3 regions of the Paenibacillus sp. FSL K6-0108 genome follow, and region 1 is predicted to be linked to each of the others. Evidence: riboswitches for the same ligand, from Rfam matches in the RefSeq annotation. Region 1 holds a riboswitch; each other region holds the start of a gene.
What was found. A riboswitch is a leader RNA that binds a small molecule or an ion and turns the genes downstream of it on or off. The one in region 1 is predicted to bind S-adenosylmethionine.

Region 1 (7,246 bases):
AATGCAGCTCTGGATACTGTTCGTAACATTCCAGGTATGCTGCTGTGCGAGTGATGTTACTCCGGTTGTTTTCCTGCGTTAATGTCTTGATTTCTTCCAGAATGATACAGTCCTCTTCACAGACCAGTGCACTGAGCGTATTTCGGGCAAAAGCATTCTCGTTTCCAGGCAATAGCCGCTCCACCTCAGCTTGTAAGGCAGCAGCCATGTCAGAGTCCCAAGCCATATCACGCAAAGGATGACGAAGCTGTGCAGAGGCCTGCCAAGCTGCCTGTTTACCCCTCCACACTTCCCGGGCGGCGCCTGGGATCGATCGGACCATCTGCAATATCGACCCGTGATGGGCAGACTCGGAGGAATCCGTTTTAACGGGAGTCATGACATGACATCCTTTCCTGATATTCTGATTACGGGTTGAATCAAGAAGCTGTTGATATCAGTATGCGCTGAATATTTGACTTCCACTCTGCAATTTGCTTCACTTAGAGAATAAGACAAGGTATAGAAAGGAAGATGTTGTAATGGAAAAGATTACATCGAAACCGGAATTTGATGTGGCCCTCCAATCTCCGCGTTTGACCGTAGCTGTATTTAAGGCAGATTGGTGTGGTGATTGCAAGTACATCGATCCGTTTATGCCTGAAGTTGAAGAGAAGTTCGCTCGTGAGCTGAAGTTGATTGAGGTTGACGTAGATCAGGTGGGTACAGTGAGCGAAGAACAAAATATTCTCGGCATCCCCAGCTTTGTAGCTTACACAGATGGCCGGGAACTGGTTCGTTATGTGAACAAACTGCGCAAGTCGAGAGAAGAGATTGAGCAATTCCTGCAGCGTGCAGTTGAGGTGTATAACACGATTAATAAATAAAGCATGACAGGTTCAATATGTAAAAGGTTATAATTAAAGGAACGCCATTTCTCTTGAAATAGGGAAGTGGCGTTTGTATTTTTAGCATTTTTTGGGGAAGCTAATGAGGTATTTAATCCTTCTTAAACTGAAGGTCGACTTTTCGACAGACGTTAACATTTTGTCACAAAGCGCGGGCGTCAATGACACATTTATCCGGTATAATGAATCTAGTTGTGAAATAAGTGTCAAAGTATCGAATCAAGCGGAGAATGTCGTTCTTCGCCATCTTAAACCAACAGCGGGTGAGAAAAAAATTGAAGCACTTAACCTTGTTTAAATGGTTAACCTTATTAACCTGTCTTGTCATGTTTCTGGCCACATTTGGCGGAGGCGTTGTAACCCGAACGGAATCGGGTCTCGGCTGCGGTGCGGAATGGCCTTTATGTAACGGAAAACTTGTGCCTGCACACACCGTTGCCTCACTTATTGAATTTTCCCATCGCGCTGTAAGCGCACTGGCAGGACTGTTGTCCATTGCCTCTTTTGTAGCCTTTTTACGGTTTGGCAAATCACGCCGTGACCTGCAATTGTTTTCATTATTAACGCTGATCTTTGTGATTGTCCAGGGAATCATGGGGGCTTTTGCTGTCGTATTCTCTCAATCTTCCGCAGTCATGGCACTGCATTTCGGCTTTGCCTTGATCGCTTTTGCCAGCTCCTTGATGATGGCCCTTGGTATTCGGCAGGAGGCTCGTCACGGTGGATTGGAACGACTGAATCGATATCCGCGTGTCAGCAAAGGGTTTCGAAATCTGGTATGGTTTTCTACAATCTATACGTACCTCGTGGTATATACTGGAGCATTCGTGAGCCATACGGATTCGGCTGGAGGCTGTTCCGGCTTCCCGCTCTGTAACGGGCAGATTATTCCCGAGCTCTCGGGAGGTGTAGCTGTTGCTTTTGCTCACCGGGTAGCGGCTGTTTCATTAGTGATTGTCATTGCGATCCTCGGCCATTTTGCTTATCGCAAACATCCGGATAACACAGAATTAAGAGCACTCGGCGTCATTTCTGTGGTACTGGTTCTGTTGCAAGTGGTTATTGGTTTTGGACTGATGCTTACGATGAACCGGCCTGAAGTGTATATGTTTGTGGCGCTGGCACACATGCTCGATATTGCCATTTTGTTTGGTGTATTAACGTATATGAGCTTTCTGGTGTACAAGCTGCATCGGCCCGTTAACCGGTTCTAATCTATATCCGAATTATTGTAGTTCAGGGGATGAATCGTGAAGTTCACCATCCGATGATGTACATCATTGGACAGGTGAACTTTGTTTGGTGTCAGGCGTGTCAGGGCACCCTAAGGTAAGCAGAGTGGAAAGAGGAGGTTATATATGCTGCGAACGTTGCTGGGTGAAAAGCCGCGTAAAAACGAAGGGGTTCTCAAGGAAGCAATGGAGGCGATGGCGGATACGCTTGAGCTGTTTCAGCGACAGATGCATGTGGACCATGATCCTACCCATGATTATCGTAAATTGTATGTGTGGACCCAGGGACTGATCTCCTCGTTGGATGAACTGGAGCAAAGCTGTTTTGCTGCTTCCCATTTCCGTCTGAAAGTCAAAGCGGGCTTTACGGATGATATGACGATTCCAGAAAAAGCGGAGTATGCACGTTATGTGTATTTCTATAAGGATGGCTTCATCCGATGTTTTGCCATTCTGGATAAGTTAGGTACAGTGTTGAATGAAATATTTGAGCTGAACACAACCAATGTTAAAACGCATTATTCTTATTTTACCGTCTTAAGACAGTTCGGATATGATAAACTGCATCATACTCTTGCCAACCAACTGATACAGATCAAGGACTCCTACCGTGAGCCCATGAGTAAATTGCGTAAACGCCGAAACATGGAGATCCATTATATGAATTCGGAAATGCAGGATGATCTGTGGCAGCTGCACCAGACTTTGCAAGGGAAAGTGAAGCTGGAGGATCTGGATCAGCATCTTCTGGAACTCCGCCAAGGTGTGGATATGGTATGTGAGACGTTAAAAGCAGCGTATGGATACATCAATGAGAAGTGGCACAAGCCGGGAATAACCCAATCATCGAAGTAATTGGATTGTAATATTTCCCTTTGACAAATCGGAATACTTGGATTATACTGAGTTCCTGATCGACAGATAGATGGAATTAACATTTATGACATTAACATTATAACAACTGAACTTATAAATTAAATATTTCTTATCGAGAGCGGCGGAGGGACAGGCCCGATGAAGCCCGGCAACCGATTTATAATTGCATGACAGCTGTGTCATACTTTATAGATGTTAGGTGCTAATTCCTACAAAATGGTGCAAGGCACGATTTTGGCAGATGAGAAGGTATAATCTTTCACGTGAAGAGCCCTTTTTGTTTCTGCAAAAGGGGCTTTTTTTTTTATACGACAAGGGGAGTTTTCCTTTCATTCGGGTAAAGATACATGTAGGCAGTGGGAAGGAGCAGTAATTTTGATTGAATTAAAGGGTTTAACCAAAACGTACGGTAAAGGTTCAAAAAGTACGACGGCCTTGTCGGATTTGAATTTGAATATCCGCAAGGGTGAAATATTCGGAGTGATCGGTCATTCCGGTGCAGGCAAGAGTACATTGATCCGTTGTATCAATTTGCTCGAACGCCCCACGGCAGGCGAAGTTTGGGTTGATGGAATCAACCTAACCGATCTCAATAAGACCGATTTACAACAACAACGGCGCAAGATCGGCATGATCTTTCAGCACTTTAACTTGTTATCCTCGGCTACGGTGTACGACAATGTCGCTTTTCCTTTGAAGCTCGTTAATACACCCAAGGCTGCAATAGATCGCAAAGTGAAGGAAATGCTCGCATTGGTTGGATTGGAGGATCACAGCAATAAATATCCGGCTCAACTATCAGGCGGACAGAAGCAAAGGGTAGGTATTGCGAGAGCACTTGCGAGTGATCCGAACGTTCTGCTGTGTGATGAAGCCACATCTGCACTTGATCCCCAGACAACCGATTCGATTCTGAAGTTATTGCTGGATATCAATGAAAAGTACAATCTCACCATTGTTCTAATCACCCATGAAATGCACGTGATCCAGAATATCTGTGATCAGGTGGCGGTTATCCATCAGGGAGGCATCGTGGAACAAGGGCCGGTGACGGAAGTATTTCTTAAGCCGCAGCATGCCATTACGCGTGACTTTATGATGCGGGACCATGAAGTGGGGATTGCATTGGAAGAGACTGCTTTGGCGAATGCAGAATTGCAGACGAATGGTTCTTCTAAGCTTGTGAAAATATCCTTCCTGGGCAATAAAACCTATGAGGCGATTTTGTCCAGAACGGTTCGCAAGACAGGCGTGGATTTCGCCATTTTGCAAGGCACCATTTCAACCATCAAACAAGTTCCCTATGGACAACTGACCGTACGGTTTGAAGGGCAGTCGGATGAGATTAATCTCACCATTAAAGAGTTAATGGATCAGGGACTTGATGTGGAGGTGCTTCGTTAAATGGATTTTTCAACAGTGCGTTGGGAAGAGATCGGTAAGGCTTCCATTGAAACCCTGCAAATCCTGGGGGCATCAGGCCTGTTCACGATTATCATTGGTTTGCCGCTAGGCGTATTGCTGTTCATGACGGCAAGGTCGGCATCAATCCAGTCGCAAGTGGTCTACACGATACTATCGTTCATTGTAAACATTTTGCGATCAGTGCCATTTATCATTCTGATTGTTGCACTCATTCCGTTTACGCGTTCATTGGTCGGCACAGCTACAGGGGTGCTGGGTGTTATACCTCCGCTCGTCATTGCTGCAGCTCCATACTTTGCCCGGTTGGTGGAAACTACACTGCGTGAAGTGGATCGTGGCGTCATTGAAGCGGCACAGGCGATGGGAGCTTCAACCGCACAGATTGTACGGCGTGTGCTTTTGCCGGAGGCATTGCCGGGTCTGCTAGCTGGAATCACCATTACAATCGTTACCCTCGTTTCCTATACGGCGATGGCGGGAATGGTTGGTGGCGGAGGTCTGGGAACATTGGCAATCAATTATGGTTATTATCGTTATCAAAATGAGATTATGATTATTGCCGTTGTATTTATGATCATTCTGGTGCAGGTACTTCAGATGGCTGGCGATCGTTTAGTTAAATGGTTCACCAGGAAATAACACATATATAGCATTTGCCTGAATCGGTATCGACTTGGTGCAAAATGCAAAAAAAATTTATTGGAGAAGGGGTTTTACACATGAAAAAATGGTCTTTTGCTCTACTTAGCATTATGCTGATTGCGGTTCTAGCGGCTTGCGGAAACAACAAGGATTCCGACAGCGGCGCTGACAATGCTGGAGGCGCACCTCGCACCGTGGAATTGAAAGTGGGAGCATCACCAACACCGCATGCGGAAATTTTGGAAAGCATCAAGCCTGAACTCGAAGCAGAAGGCATCCGATTGCAAATCGTGACTTTTAATGATTATGTTCAACCAAACCAACAGCTTGAAGACAAACAACTGGATGCGAACTTTTTCCAACACCAGCCTTACCTGGATACAGAAAACAAAGAACGTGGTTTCCACCTCGTTGCTGTAACACCTGTGCATGTTGAGCCATTTGCTGGCTATTCCAAAAAAATCAAATCTTTGGATGAGCTGAAAGACGGCGCTAAAGTAGCCATCCCTAATGACCCATCCAACGGCGGTCGTGCATTGTTGCTGCTTGCAAAAGAAGGTCTTATCACGCTGAAAGATGACACAAATATCACTTCCAACATTCAAGATATCACAGCTAATCCGAAAAACCTGAATATCATCGAGCTGGATGCAGCCATGATGCCTCGTCAGCTGGATGAAGCAGACCTGGTATTCATCAACGCCAACTACGCGCTGGAAGCCAATCTGAACCCAGAGAAGGATTCGCTGCTGATTGAGGACCTGCAAGGTAACCCTTATGCAAACATCCTCGTATCCCGTGAAGATAACAAAGATGCAGATGCCATCCAAAAACTGGCTGCAGCCCTGCATTCCGAAGAGGTTAAAACATTCATCAAAGATCGTTATCAAGGTGCTGTAGAACCTGCGTTTTAAGCTAATTGATTAAAGCTGAAATTGAACGGCTCATGAAGCCACTAAAAAAGCTCTGCTTTCTCTTTTTAGAGAAGGCAGAGCTTTTTGTTTTGTGCAACATGTTATAGATTGTTTCGATGTAGGAGTACCTTAAGAATCTTATGCATTTTACTTTGTGGAATTTTACCGTTTATACGGGTCAGTATCCGGACGTCCATCTGTCTGATGGCTTTCAGAATCTGTGGACTCCTGTCCAGCAGCATGCTGTTGATAAGCTTCCTCGGCAGGAGAAAGCGGGTTCTGATCTCCCAGATCAGTATCCTTTTTACGGCCAGTCAGCTTGCGTCGAATCCATCCAAAAGCACCAACAATGGCGGCAACGATGACAAACCATCCTTTTTTCAGCAAAAGCAATAATCCAACTTTCTTGGCTACCGCTACACCAGCACCACCAAGAATCAGACTGGTCAGGCCGAGTTCTGATTTTTTGTCTACGGATGCATCAAACTCTTCATAGGTATTTCCTTTGATCACGTTGAGCTGGTTAAGCACAGAGCTTTCAAACTGTTTGCGATTTTCTTCAAAATTGGCACTATCCGTAACGAGGATAACACCGATGTATCCTTCACGGGTGAGTACGTTCACATTGTAATTGACGAGTTTTTCCCGCTCTGCATCCTCAAGACCAAGAGAATAGATCAATTGATGTTTGCTGCTGTCATAGGCTGGATCAATTTCCCATCCCGTGATAAACAGCTGGTTTTCGGGTGTCGTTTTCTCATTTTGCTCTTCTGTACCTCTTTTGTAGCTATCAAGCAGTTCATCGGCGTCCAGATCGTCTTTCTCACTGTCATCGACATGACCGGTATCATTATATTCAAAGATAACATACCAGTTGGAGTTTTCGCCGGCGCCATAGATACTTCCAATTTCCGTTCCATTGGGGAAGGATTCGGTGTCCTCCAAAAACCTTTGGGTGTTAGCTGCATCGAGATAGGATAGGTTTTCGGCTACGTTTAATGTTGCTTTGTTATCAAGTACTACGTTTGAAGGCCCATCAATCCATTCATAATCCTCGGTGGAGCTATTGCTTTCACTTTCTGCAGATGCTGTGGTCGAGAATGGAGCTTGAAATGAGGCGATAAGCAAAATTGCGAGTAGAGAGGCTAACCATCTTTTCATTTACGCTAAATTCCTTTCGAAGGTGTCATGAAATGTTGCCATTTACATGAACATATGTATTGTGTCGTTATATTCATAAGAAAATAAGGACTTATCGACATTAACATAG
Region 2 (7,246 bases), 290 kb from region 1:
AATATGGGAGAGGGTTCGATGTTGTAGCCAAGGAAGTACGGAAACTTTCGGCCGTGGTCGAAGATTCCATTAATGAGATTCGAGATAGTGTGAATGGGATAACCAAAGAAATTACGAATATTTCTGACGGAACACAGAAGGTTGAAGGATATGTGGAGCGAAGCCAGCAGCAGATTGCGGTGGCGTTGAGTGATTTTACAACCATTGCATCGTCTGCACAACTGCTGGATGCCAAAGCGCAGCACGTAACCAAAATCGTATAGATATGATAAATTCCATAACCCTGTAGGGAAGCGGGTGCCAATAGAGGCATCTGCTTTTTTGTTGTTCAAAAAACGGGAATTATTGTGGGCAATCAAGGAAACAATACTCAGTGATACCAAGGAAGTCTAGATAATGGGGTGAGAGGGATGTGGTCGAAAATATTCTCTTATGTGCCGGAGTGGTCTACTTGGGGACAGGCCTTTTTATTATTTTTGATGCCAATCTTGTTCTTGAAAGGATTCCAGTGGGTTCGTTCATCCATAAAGAAAGGGACCTTTTCGAATAAAGATCAACAAAATCGGGATTCTGACTCCAATCCTTCTACGGGCGAAGAGACAGGGAGTTACGCAAATATAAGGCTTACCGGGAAGTATGCTACGGATCTGATTAGTGTAAAAGAAACGTTTGGTCAAAATGCAGATGTACATATAAGGGAATTTACGATAAGGGGAACCCATACGTCTGCGGCTGTCATGTATGTGGATGGTTTGGTAGATCATGATCTGATTGATACGCACCTCGTCACACCCCTTATGATTGAGGGGGTACCGGAAACAGAGCGAGAAACATTTCAACACCCCGAAAATGCAAATGAACTCAAAGCTTATATAAGCAGTCAGCTGCTGCCTGTTAGTGAAGTTCAGGAAGCGGAGACGTTGCAGCAAGCGGCACGGGCAGTTCTTATCGGCAAAAATGTACTATTGATTGACGGGATGCCAGGAGCTCTCCTTGTCGGATCAGCAAAAGGGAAAACCCGCAGCTTGGAAGAACCGCTATCTGAAGCCCTGCTTCGCGGGCCAAGAATCGGCTTCACCGAACGGCTAAGCGATAATACCGGAATACTACGGCTATTCGGAGGTAACGAGGCTTTATTTATGACCAAGCATCAGGTTGGTACCCGGATGAAAAAGGATCTCGTCATTGCATATATTCAAGATATTGCAAGCTCCGATCTTGTCGCCGAGGTGGAGAGACGAATCCAGAACCTGGACATGGATATGATGCTGGAATCCGGTTATGTGGAACAGCTTATTGAAGATGATGAGCTGAGCCCCTTCCAACAGGTGCAGAACACAGAGAGACCCGACCGTGTAATCAGCGGGTTGTTGGAAGGACGCGTAGCCATCTTACTGGATGGAACACCCTTTGCATTAATTGTGCCGTCGACCTTCAGCATGCTGCTTCAATCCCCCGAAGACTATTACGAACGCTGGATTCCGGGAACGTTTCTGCGTATGCTTCGTTTCCTGGCGGCCATGCTTGCGCTGTTCGCGCCTGCATTGTATATCTCTTTTATCTCTTTTCATCCGGGTCTGATTCCAACGAAGCTGGCTCTAACCATCATTCAAACCAGACAGGGCGTGCCTTTTCCCTCTGTTATCGAGGCACTGATTATGGAAGTCTCCATTGAAATTTTGCGGGAAGCTGGAATTCGGCTTCCGAAGCCGATCGGACCTGCGATGGGCATCGTTGGCGGTTTGATTATTGGGGAGGCCGCGGTGAAGGCTGGAATGGTCAGTCCATTTCTGGTTATAGTTGTGGCCGTTACTGCGATTTCTTCGTTCTCGATCCCTTCATATAGTGCGGGGATTACACTGCGTATATTACGTTTTTTTGGAATGCTCAGTGCGGCGGCCTTCGGATTGTTTGGGGTAGTCATGTTTTTCTTGCTGCTCTGCAGTCATCTGGTTCGGTTGAAAAGCTTTGGAGTTCCTTACGTCACCCCTGCGGTGCCATTCAGCCTGTCGGATTGGAAGGATTTCATTATTCGGGTACCCTTACGAATGATGAGGAAGCGCCCAAGTATGATGAATCCGAAAGACCCTGATCGTAAAAAGTAGGCATATCGGATATTCAGGAGGTGGATCATGAATCCTAAACAGGACCAGCTGACGACAGTTCAAGCCGCAGTCTTTATCATCAATTACATGCTCGGTGCAGGAATACTTACACTTCCCCGAACTACGGTATCGGCGGTCAAGACACCCGATGTGTGGATTTCAATTATATTGTCCGGTCTGTTGGTTATGCTGCTGGGTATAATCCTGGTGACCTTGTGCCGAAGATTCCCAGGGAAGACCGTTTTTCAATTCACTGAGGAAATCACAGGGAAGTGGATTGCTTATATTTTGGGAGCTGCGATCATCCTGTATTTCCTTGTCATCTCTGCCTTTGAAATCAGGGTGATGGCTGAAGTCACCCGATTATATTTATTGGAGGGAACCCCGGTGTGGGCCATTGTCATGGTATTTATGTGGATTGGCTTTTATTTGATCTCAGGAGGGATCAACTCCATGGCACGTTTGTATGAGATCATTTTACCCATTACGCTTATTCTTTTTGTACTGGCCATTTTTCTGAGCAGCAGTCTGTTTGAGATCAATAATTTGAGACCTGTGCTGGGAGAGGGGATCATGCCGGTGTTTAAAGGGGTGAAATCTTCGGTGCTTGCCTATACGGGTTATGAAGTCATGTTTGTGGTGATGGCATTTATGAAAAATCCAGAGAAGGGCAGGAAAGCCATGGTCTGGGGAATCCTTATCCCTATGGTGATCTACCTCATCACATTAGTTATGGTTGTTGGCAGTTTATCTATTGAAGGCATGAAAACAAGAACGTGGCCAACCCTTGATTTGATGCGCAGCTTTGAGATCGAGGGGTTGTTCTTTGAACGGTTCGAATCCCTGCTGCTGGTTATTTGGATTATGCAAATTTTCTCTACGTCTACGATCACGCATTATGCCGCTTCTCTTGGATGTTCGCAATTGTTCAAGAAAAAAATGCTGCCTTTTCTTATCATCCTGCTTCCGATCAGTTACATCACTGCTATGCTTCCGCAGAACGTGGACGAAACGTTCAAACTCGGAGATGCTTTGGGAAATGCATCTATTTATTTGTTTGGTGTTTTGCCACTATTGCTTCTCTTGTTGAGCATGTTACGAAAGAAAGGAGGCAAGTACAATTGAACAGGATCAGAAAGAAATTAATCATTTTGTCAACGGCGCTGCTGGTTTTTACCTCAGGGTGCTGGAGCAGCAAAGAGATCGAAGATTTAAGTGTTTATGTGGGTCTGGGACTGGACGTCGCTGAGGAATCGAAATTTGAACAGGACATTAATAAACAAGGAGGTCATTATCCCAAAAACAACGTATTTACAGCTACCGTACAGATTGTCCCACGAGTTGGGGGAAAACAGGAAAATCAAAACAGTTCCAGTGGTTCTTCCGGCGGACAAACCTTTTTGAATGAGCGGTTGACCGGAGATTCCCTTATTCAGATCTTTCGTCAATTTGCTCTAAGAAGAGACCGTCCGCTCATTGGTCATCATTTAAAGGTAATTGTCGTTTCCCAAGAGTTGTCGAAGAAATATAGCCTGGAGCAGCTGCTTGATTTTATTTTACGGGACAATGATATCCGACCCAGTTCCCTTGTTCTGGTGAGCAGAGGACGCGCTTTGGATGCTCTTAGCTCCAAGGAGCCAGGAGAAATCCCAGCCTTTTATTTGAGGGGGTTGGTGAATAATGCTTATCGTACCAATAAAATTCTTCCTCCTGTATCCCTCGCGAAACTTGATGGCAAGATGCAGTCAGGATCAAGCTTTTTGCTGCAAAATGTTCTTACTGCTGATGGGGAGCATAAATTCTCAGGTGCAGGCGTCTATAAAGGGAAAACGAAAAAGTGGATCGGCGCCTTAAATCAGGTGGACCTTCAAGGATTGTCCTGGATCACTGGGGAGGCTAAGGGAGGGGCATTAAAATCGTATGCACCAAAAAAGGGATATACGATAGTCTATGAAATCAAGTCTACTAAGAGCAAAATTGTGCCAAAAGTCCACGGAGATGACATTTCTTTTCATGTAAAAGTTGAATCAGAAGGTCAGCTCATGGAAGATTGGAGTTCACCGGAAATTCCTGCAACGGAAGACTACATTGATGAATTGGAGGCTAAGTTCGCTGATGCAGCCAAAGAACAAATGCAGCAGGTAATGAACAAAATGCAGCACACCTATCGGGTGGAAGTGGCCGGATTTGGAGAGCAGCTGCGGATCAAATATCCGAAAGTATGGAAAAAGGTCAAAAAAAATTGGGATGAAACCTTTAGTCAGATTCCCGTGACCTATGATGTGAAAATGAAGATCACAGATTATGGATCATCGACGGATTAAAGATGGAGTTGAAGATTTCCGTTATCCACAAATGAATGATGATATTTAATTGTTGACACAATCATGATAGATCGCTATATTTATAAAAAATCATTTTCTTATCCAGAGAGGTGGAGGGACTGGCCCTTAGAAGCCTCAGCAACAGATCTGAAGGATACTGTGCTAATTCCAGCGGGTGAACAGCCTGATAGATAGGAGCGTTTGTCTTTATTTGTCAGTTACGGCGCACTCTTCGGGAAGAGTGGGTCTTTTTGTTGTTCTGGATGAAGAAGTAGGGGAGCAGGCATGGATAACAACAAAGATACAGGGCATTTTCAGCGCAAAATGCAGGCACGGCATGTGGTCATGCTCTCACTTGGAGGAGTTATTGGTACAGGTTTGTTTCTTAGCTCAGGTTATACCATTCAGCAGGCAGGGCCGATCGGGACTATTCTATCTTACCTGATCGGAGCGATTGTCGTTTATCTGGTTATGCTTTGTTTAGGTGAACTGTCCGTTCATATGCCGGAGACTGGGGCGTTTCATAGCTATGCGGCAAAATACATTGGGCCGGCAACAGGATACACCGTAGCCTGGTTGTATTGGCTAACCTGGACGGTTGCCCTCGGTTCCGAATTTACAGCAGCAGGACTGCTGATGCAGCGCTGGTTTCCTTCCGTGAATGTATGGATCTGGAGTGCGCTCTTTGCGCTCATGATCTTCCTGTTCAACGCGCTGACGGTCAAATTTTTTGCAGAATCGGAATTCTGGTTCTCTTCGGTTAAAGTACTTACGATTGTGGTCTTTATTATTCTCGGTGCGGCAGCCATGTTCGGTATTATTCCAATGGCAGACTCGGAAACCGCCCCTTTTCTATCCAATATTACAGCATCAGGCTGGTTCCCGAATGGCGCTTCTGCGATACTGATGACGATGCTTGCCGTAAACTTTGCGTTCTCGGGCACAGAATTGATCGGAATTGCTGCCGGGGAGACGGAGAATCCGGAAAAGACGATTCCGAAAGCGATCCATACCACGCTGTGGCGTTTAATTATCTTTTTTATCGGAACGATTGTTATTCTCTCGGCCTTGCTGCCGATGTCGGATGCGAGCGTGCTCGAAAGTCCGTTTGTGGCGGTCATGGAGCGGGTGGGTGTACCCTATGCAGCAGACATTATGAACTTTGTTATTCTGACGGCGATTCTCTCTGCTGCTAATTCAGGCCTATATGCATCTTCACGGATGCTCTGGTCTCTGGCTGATAAAAAGACGATCTCTCCGTGGTTTGCCAAATTGACCAAACGTGGGGTGCCACTGAATGCACTCTTGATCAGTATGGTTGGGGGCGGTCTGGCTTTGCTGTCCAGCATCATTGCGCCAGGTACCGTGTATATTACACTGGTCTCCATTTCAGGTCTGGCTGTTGTTGCGGTATGGATGAGCATCAGTGCTTCACAGTATATGTTCCGCAGACAGTATGTTCGTGAGGGTCATTCCGTAAAAGATCTTGTCTATCGTACGCCACTATATCCAGTGGTGCCTATCATCTCGTTTATATTGTGCCTGGCTTCATGTGTAGGCATTGCTTTTGACCCGACACAGCGAATAGCACTGTATTGTGGGGTTCCGTTTATCGCAGTATGTTACGCAGCTTATTATCTGACAGAACGTGTGAATAAGAAAAGAGGACAAGTACATGACGCAAGCACAACAGACTAACCCCATAGAACAGATCCTACGTAAACATCCGATCATGATTCTGGATGGGGCGCTGGCAACGGAACTCGAACAGCATGGATGTGATCTGGATGACCCGCTCTGGTCTGCACGTGTCCTCCTGGAGAATCCGGAACTTATCGTTCAGGTGCATGCGGATTATTTCCGGGCGGGAGCCGACTGCGCCATTACATCCAGTTATCAGGCGACGGTGGAAGGCTTCGGCAAGAGGGGCATCGGAGAACAGGAGTCGCTGGAGCTGATTCGCAAGACGGTGGAGCTGGCTGCTCAGGCGCGTGATGATGTCTGGGCGGAGGTGCAAGGTGGAGCCACTGAGCATGTAACCGGCAATGATTTAAACGCTAAAAAACAAACGGCAGTTGCCATGGGAAAAAGGGCATCGGCTCGTCCAAAACCGATTGTTGCTGCCTCCGTTGGACCGTACGGCGCATATCTGGCAGATGGTTCGGAGTATGTCGGTCACTATGGTGTCTCGGACGAGACGTTGAGCGCGTTTCACCGTCCACGGATCACAGCCTTGCTGGAGGCAGGGGCGGATATTCTGGCCTTTGAGACGATCCCATCCTTGCAGGAAGCACAGGTATTGATCGCTTTATTAAAAGAATTTCCGAACGCCTATGCATGGCTCTCCTTCTCATTAAAAGACGGGACAGCAATCAGTGAAGGCACGCCATTGGAAGAGTGTGCACGATTGTTAGGAGCGGAATCTCAGATTGCTGCGATTGGGCTGAATTGTGCTCCCATGGAAGTGGTAACGGAGGCGGTTGGTATCCTGAGCCGTGCCAGCGATAAACCGATTATTGTATACCCGAACTCGGGTGAGATATACGATCCAGTAACAAAGACATGGAGTGGTCACGGTACCTGTGGCAGCATGAACGATGCTTCGGAGCAATGGGTGGCCGCTGGTGCGAAAATTATTGGTGGCTGTTGCCGCACTACGCCACATCAGATTGGCGAACTTGCGAAGAAGTGGCGGAGCTGAAGTCTGCTTAGCCGTCCAGATCTGCATGGAAAAGCCCTTTCGTATCCTATAAAGGATAGGAAAGGGCTTCTTTTGCATGAGCATACCTTCATTCTACACGTTATTCGACGACAAGA
Region 3 (7,246 bases), 3.4 Mb from region 1:
GCGATAATGCGGGACTGTGTGGTTCACTTGCGCTGGCGAAGTTGGCTTTGAACAAGTAAATAGCTTTACAAACAAGCAGTTGACGAATTTTTCCATTGTGGTAATATATGAGCAACAGCATAGCACGGTTAATGAGGAAGCACCTCTCTTGCAAGCATTTTGCAGGAGAGGTGTTTTTTTGTGCTTATTAAGATAGCACAATACAGACTGTGTGGAGCTGAACTTTTGAAGGAGGGACAAGAAATGGAAGTCATTTTCATGAACAGATTATCCAGAATGTCAGGTCAGAATGAAGAGCATGCCCAGCTGTGGATCGGTGAAGAAGAAGGGGAGTGGCATCTGGGGTGGAGCCAATATGAGGCAGGGGACCGTACGGATGCTACCTGGTATTATGGAAGCTCGTGGGATGAACTCCTACACGTTTACCGTCATCAGCTAGCCATACAGATGGGTGAAGGCTACCGTCCGTTGCTGCGGGGTTTATTTCACGAAAATGATGATTTGAAGTCACGCAGTTATGGCGGCCAGCGTCTTCATTGTTACAGTGAATTATATGGCAATGAGGAGCTGTATATGGATCTGTGTATATGGCGCAGGAAGAGAGCAGCATCTGACCGGAAAGCCCCCTATTTTATTGCAACGAATCGGTTGCTGCGCCTGATCAGTGCATTTGTTCCACAAACCATCGATGAATTGATGCAATTGCCTGGCGTAGGAGAGAGCAAGGCTTCCGAGTACGGAGCTGAATGGATGGAGCTTACGAAAGGACTGGAACGTTCCACATCTTTTCCGCTAGATTGGGTGTACACGGTTCTGAAGGAACAAGAATATGAGAGCTGGCTGTATAAACAGAGAGAGCAGAAATACAAGCAGGAGCTAGACAGATTTACGACACGCAAGCAGGTTCTCGAAGGCATGAAGGAAGGGGATACGCTTGAGGAAATCGTGAATCGTTCCGGATTGTCCCGGCGGGAGCTGATTGAGCTGTTGGAGACACTGGATTTGGAGGGGTATGACACAGATTGTCTACTCGATGCTGAGCTTGCTGTTATGCCCGATGAGGAGCAAGAGGCGGTATGGAGTGCCTATGAGGAGCTGGGAGATAACTTTCTGAAGCCCGTGTTACATAAGGTGTATGGAGAAGAGAAGCCTGGCGGGAGCAATCTGGAGCAGGTCTACGAAAGACTGCGCATGATTCGCATCCGGTTTCGTCGTCACACAGAGACGGAGCAGAATGTGGGCTAGATTGAAAATAGGACGGTAGTTGTCATGCAGTAAAAGGAAGATAAAAAAAGACGAGGCGTTTCTCCAGATGTGGAGCGCTTCGTCTTTGCAATTTCAGACCCAATCTTTTTTGCGGAAAATAAAGAACATGCTCAGGCCCAGTGTAACCATCAGGCCAATGACCACAAAATAACTATACTTCCAGTTCAGCTCAGGCATGTTCGTAAAGTTCATCCCATAGATGCCCGTGATAACGGTCAGCGGCATGAACACCGTGGTAATGGCGGTGAACACACGCATGATTTCATTCGCCCGGTTGGCGATACTGGATTGGTAAGCTTCTCGCAAGTTCCCCATCAAGTCGCGATACGTCTCAAAGGTTTCGGATATTTTCACAGCATTCTCATAAATGTCACTGAAATACTTCTGCAGTTGATCATCAATAAGACGCAGATCTTTTTTATTGAGTGTGTTAATGACCTCTTTCTGAGGCCCCAGCACTTTCTTCAGCCATAAAATCTCACTGCGCAGCCCGATAATCTCGTTCAGATGAGATTTCTTGGTATGCATCAGGATGTCTTCTTCAAGCTTCTCAATGCGTGCTTCGATTCGGTCACCGACGGTGAAATAATTATCAACAATTAAGTCAACCAGCAGATACAGCAGCTTATCCGGCGTACTGATTTCCTGTTCCCACAGGATCGGTTTCAACGTCCGCAATTCACTAACTTTCTGTTTGGTCACACTGATAATAAAGTGCCTGCCAAGGAACAAGTTGACGGCACGTAAAAAAATCTCTTCATCATCAAAACGAATGCTATTAATTACAATAAAATAATGGCTCTCATAAATTTCAATCTTCGGACGTTGTTCTTCGTCACTCAAACAGTCTTCCACGGCCAGATCATGCATCATGAACAGCGGTTGAAGTACCGCCAAATCGTCTACGTCCGCATCAATCCAGTAAAATCCCTCCGCTGGTGGAGTCAGCGCCTGCTGAATGTCGTCCACCGGAATAAATACACCGTTATTTACCAACCGGATTTTCATTGTTCATCTACTCCTTCTGCACCCGCCAAATGGCGGATTTCATCAATATGGGCGCAAAAAGAACAGATCAGCCGGTCGGCAGCGGAGTGCCTGGAAGTCAGGACTGCGTTCGCTCTATAATCAAACGGAAGTAACGTCCCGCTGCCGGCATGCTGATATCAGTTCTCTATGCAGTTTGTCGGAATTCGGCTGCCAGTCAGGCCTCGGGTCGCCATCCATTGAATATGTCACCTCTCACATAAGGTTTTGCAACACTTGTCTAGTATACCGCTGGTAAAGGGTCCTTTCAAGCGCAAAAATGTGTCGATTTCGCGCTCTGGAGCAGTGTATGACAGTGGATGATGAACGGTTCCGATCCTGAGGAACAGACATTGAACTACATCTTGACGTGAGGGAATTAATGTTTTAAAGTAAACGTTGAGCCACACTAGTTTTTACAATTAAATAAAGCGAAATCTTATCAAGAGTAGGTGGAGGGACTGGCCCGATGAAACCCGGCAACCGGCGGTATACCGCACGGTGCTAATTCTTGCAGCGACCAAGTGTCCAAGTGACACTGTTGTAACTGAGAGATGAGAGAGGCGCATATCTATTTACATATGACCTTTCTCGGAATCCGAGGAAGGTCTTTGTTATATGCACCGGCTTCTCAGCAGTGATTTTCGCTAAGGAACTTGAGCTTGCCGCCAGCAATGTGGTTGCAATCCAGCGCCTGCATGCAAGCTCATGGCAGCCTATAACTGTACGGATGCGGGTCGTATCACACCTACAGTGGCTGCATCTATTTATGCACAAGGAGGAGTTAGAACCACCATGCCAATCAAAATTCCAGACGCACTGCCTGCCAAGGAAGTACTCGCAGGAGAGAACATCTTTGTCATGGACGAGACATCTGCTTATAAGCAGGACATTCGTCCACTACGTATCGCTATATTAAACCTGATGCCCACAAAGGAAACGACAGAAACCCAATTGCTTCGTCTGGTGGGTAACACACCCATTCAGGTAGATATCGTTCTGGTTCATCCGAAGTCTCATACGTCCAAGAACACGTCCCAAGAATATTTGGACTTGTTCTACAAAACCTTTGATGAGATCGAACACCGCCGTTTTGACGGCATGATCATTACAGGCGCTCCCGTAGAGCAAATGGACTTTGAAGACGTGAACTATTGGAAGGAAATCCAAGAGATCTTCGAATGGACCAAAACCAATGTGACTTCGACTATGCATATATGTTGGGCTTCCCAAGCGGGTTTATACCATCATTTCGGAGTTCCCAAAGTTCCCTTGGATGAAAAATGTTTCGGTGTATTCTCACATACGATCAACAGATCCAATGTGCAGCTGCTGCGCGGATTCGATGAAGTATTCAACGTACCGCATTCCCGCCATACGGAAGTGCGTCGTGAAGATATTGAAAAAAATGATAACCTTGAAATATTGGCTGAATCAGAGGAAGCAGGTATTTTCTTAGTTGCTACCAAAGACGGCAAACAGATTTTTGCAACCGGACATGCCGAGTATGATCCGCTTTCATTGAAATGGGAATATGACCGGGATGCAGCTAAAGGCATGAACATTGCGCTGCCTAGACATTATTTCCCGAACGATGATCCTTCCCGTGTTCCCCCGGCCACTTGGCGGGCCCATGCAAACTTATTATTCTCTAATTGGCTCAATTACTATGTGTATCAGGAAACCCCTTACGATATTGGTCCGCAAATCTAATTGTGATTACAGGAGGATGCAGCAATGGAAGACAACAAGTTGAAAATCGAAAGCCGATTGGCCCAGATCGGGTCTGTCAATGAACCGGTAACGGGCGCCATCAATTTTCCGATCTATCAGTCCACTGCGTTTCGCCACCCGAAGCTTGGACAAAGCACTGGATTTGATTATATTCGTACGACCAACCCAACCCGTAAAGTGTTGGAAGAAGCAGCGGCAGCGTTGGAATCCGGTGATGCAGGGTTTGCCTGTAGCTCCGGCATGGCCGCTTTGCAAACGATTTTTGCGTTATTCGGACAAGGAGATCATCTGATTGTATCATTGGATCTATACGGCGGAACGTATCGTTTGCTTGAACGCATCCTGTCTCGATTTGGTGTGACGGCAAGTTACGTGGATACCAATGATCTTGCGGCTCTGGAAAATATCAGACAACCGAATACAAAAGCGGTATTCATCGAGACACCAACCAATCCACTAATGATGATTACAGATGTGGAAGCGGTTTGCTCTTGGGCCAAGAGCCACAACTTGCTGACCATTGTGGATAATACACTGTTAACTCCGTTCTTCCAGCGTCCAATTGAACTTGGTGCAGATATCATCATCCATAGTGCCACGAAGTATCTGGGTGGTCATAATGACGTACTTGCCGGATTGATTATTACCAAAGGGGAAGAATTGTCGGCCGAAATGGCATTCCTGCACAATTCCATTGGCGCAGTGTTGTCTCCTAGCGACTCCTATCAGCTGATGAAAGGCATGAAAACACTTGCTCTTCGTATGGAGCGGCATGAGTATAATGCCTTGACAATTGCCAAGTACCTTTTGGAGCACCCAGCCGTTGCCGAAGTGTATCATCCAGGTTTGTCGGATCATCCCGGATTCGAAATACAGAATAAACAGTCCAGCGGAAACACAGGCATTTTCTCCTTCAAAGTAAAGGATGCTCGTTATGTTGAACCGTTACTCCGTCACATCAAGCTGATTGCTTTTGCAGAAAGTCTCGGGGGTGTAGAGTCGTTGATGACTTATCCTGCGGTACAGACTCATGCGGATATTCCGATTGAGATTCGTGATGCTGTAGGTGTAGATGACCGTTTGTTGCGCTTCTCTGTAGGGATCGAGCATGCCGATGATCTGATTGCCGATCTGGGCAATGCACTCACAGCTGCACAGCAGGAGATAGAAGGGGGAGCGCATCATGAGTGAGCAAAACAATAATGACAACAATCGTGAACGGAATGTTCATTCTGACCTGAAATTCGATACAAAGCTGCTGCATTTCGGTGACGAAATCGATAAAACTACCGGGGCTTCCAGCGTACCCATTTATCAGGCCTCCACATTCCATCATTTTGATATTTTTAATCCACCTCAACATGATTACAGTCGTTCGGGTAATCCCACTCGTCAGGCATTGGAGGATTACATCGCATTATTGGAAGGTGGGGCACGTGGTTTCGCTTATTCTTCAGGCATGGCTGCCATCTCCAGTGTGTTCATGATGTTCTCTGCAGGGGATCACATGATTGTGACAGAGGATGTATATGGAGGAACATATCGACTGCTTACTTCGATTTTGAGCCGGATGCAGATCGAGACTACCTTTGTAGATATGACCAACATTGAGGAAGTAAAGGCAGCGCTCAAACCGAACACGAAGGCCGTATATATGGAAACACCATCCAACCCGACACTTCGGATTACGGATATTGCTGCAGTCACCGCCTGGGCACAGGAACAGGAGTTAATCACCATTCTTGATAACACCTTCATGACGCCTTATTACCAACGTCCGATCGAGCTTGGGGTGGATATTGTCGTACATAGTGCCACCAAGTTTCTTGGCGGACACAGTGACGTGCTGGCAGGTTTAGCCGTTGCTCGAACGGATTCACTGGGAAGACAGCTCAAACAATTGCAGAATGGACTTGGAACCGTGCTTGGGGCTCAAGAATCCTGGCTGCTGATGCGTGGTATGAAAACTTTGGGTGCGCGCATGGCACACAGTGAACAAAGTACAGCGAAGCTGGCTGCTTGGCTTAGTGGACGTAGTGATATTACGGCTGTATTTTATCCGGGGCTGCTGGATCATCCCGGTCGTGAAGCTCACGAACGTCAGTCAAGCGGATATGGGGCTGTTGTATCGTTTGACGTAGGTTCAGGAGATCGGGCCAAGGCAGTACTTAACCGTGTGAAATTGCCAATTGTTGCCGTGAGTTTGGGTGCGGTGGAAAGTATCCTGTCTTATCCTGCGATGATGTCTCATGCGGCTATGCCGGCTGAGGTTCGCCGTGATCGGGGCATAACTGACGGATTATTGCGCTTCTCGGTTGGTCTGGAAGACATCGATGACCTGATTGCAGATCTGGATCAGGCACTTCAGGATACGTAGAGTCCGCTGTATTGAAATACGGGTGTTAGAGCGTGCCCGAAAAAGAAATGAATTAGATGGCATATGTAAACATTTTTATTAATTTTTAAAGCACCTGCTCATAAGGTGCTTTTTTTCACATGTAACCTGTGTTACGATATGTGGAGTACAGAAATGCGATGTTGCCACCAAAACTTTCATCTATATGAACAAGTTGGGACGGATCGTGATTATATTTTCTCTTCATGAGGGAGGCTTTTTTACGATGAGTACGGTAGACCGTATCTTAGATAAAGCCCTTCGGGGCGAACGTTTGGACTTGGAAGACACGATTCAGCTGTTTGAATCAAATGAAGTAGACAAAATCGGGGCAGCCGCCAATGTGATTACAAAACGCTTGCATCCCGAACCATACAGAACTTTTGTGATTGGGCGTAACGTCAACTACACGAACGTGTGTGATGTGTACTGCCGTTTTTGTGCTTTCTACCGCAGACCTGGCTCTGACGAAGGATATGTACTTCCCGATGAAGTCATTTTCCAGAAGATTCAAGAAACCGAAGACGTGAATGGTACCGAGATTTTGATGCAAGGTGGAACGAATCCAAACCTGCCGTTTAGCTATTACACAGATTTGCTCAAAGCAATCAAGGAGCGTTTCCCTAATATTACGATGCACTCCTTCTCTCCGGCCGAAATTATGAAAATGGTTGAAGTGTCCGACGGTCTTACTCTGGAAGAGGTTGTACGTGCGATTCACGAAGCGGGACTGGATTCCCTGCCTGGTGGTGGTGCCGAAATCCTGGATGACCGTACACGCCGCAAAATCAGCCGTTTGAAAGGTTCATGGCGCGATTGGATGGA

Region 2: another riboswitch for S-adenosylmethionine. It lies ahead of mmuP (S-methylmethionine permease); the one in region 1 lies ahead of MHB49_RS28625 (methionine ABC transporter ATP-binding protein).
Region 3: another riboswitch for S-adenosylmethionine. It lies ahead of metA (homoserine O-succinyltransferase); the one in region 1 lies ahead of MHB49_RS28625 (methionine ABC transporter ATP-binding protein).

What each region holds. Positions count from the first base shown of each region.
Region 1 is NZ_CP150288.1:6,299,931-6,307,176, reverse strand. Features, by position in the region: gene MHB49_RS28645 (DUF2515 family protein) at 1-379, opposite strand, end outside; gene MHB49_RS28640 (thioredoxin family protein) at 522-866, shown strand; gene MHB49_RS28635 (COX15/CtaA family protein) at 1,151-2,101, shown strand; gene MHB49_RS28630 (Cthe_2314 family HEPN domain-containing protein) at 2,246-2,974, shown strand; SAM riboswitch class I at 3,102-3,243, shown strand; gene MHB49_RS28625 (methionine ABC transporter ATP-binding protein) at 3,371-4,399, shown strand; gene MHB49_RS28620 (methionine ABC transporter permease) at 4,400-5,059, shown strand; gene MHB49_RS28615 (MetQ/NlpA family ABC transporter substrate-binding protein) at 5,140-5,976, shown strand; gene MHB49_RS28610 (DUF2167 domain-containing protein) at 6,139-7,137, opposite strand.
Region 2 is NZ_CP150288.1:6,588,643-6,595,888, reverse strand. Features, by position in the region: gene MHB49_RS30030 (methyl-accepting chemotaxis protein) at 1-263, shown strand, start outside; gene MHB49_RS30025 (spore germination protein) at 411-2,105, shown strand; gene MHB49_RS30020 (spore germination protein) at 2,133-3,230, shown strand; gene MHB49_RS30015 (Ger(x)C family spore germination protein) at 3,227-4,429, shown strand; SAM riboswitch class I at 4,525-4,627, shown strand; gene mmuP (S-methylmethionine permease) at 4,715-6,127, shown strand; gene mmuM (homocysteine S-methyltransferase) at 6,105-7,130, shown strand; gene MHB49_RS30000 (ABC transporter permease) at 7,231-7,246, opposite strand, start outside.
Region 3 is NZ_CP150288.1:2,154,361-2,161,606, forward strand. Features, by position in the region: gene MHB49_RS10025 (ROK family protein) at 1-59, shown strand, start outside; gene MHB49_RS10030 (HRDC domain-containing protein) at 244-1,245, shown strand; gene corA (magnesium/cobalt transporter CorA) at 1,339-2,274, opposite strand; SAM riboswitch class I at 2,729-2,853, shown strand; gene metA (homoserine O-succinyltransferase) at 3,088-4,005, shown strand; gene MHB49_RS10045 (aminotransferase class I/II-fold pyridoxal phosphate-dependent enzyme) at 4,030-5,217, shown strand; gene MHB49_RS10050 (trans-sulfuration enzyme family protein) at 5,210-6,403, shown strand; gene mqnC (cyclic dehypoxanthinyl futalosine synthase) at 6,648-7,246, shown strand, end outside.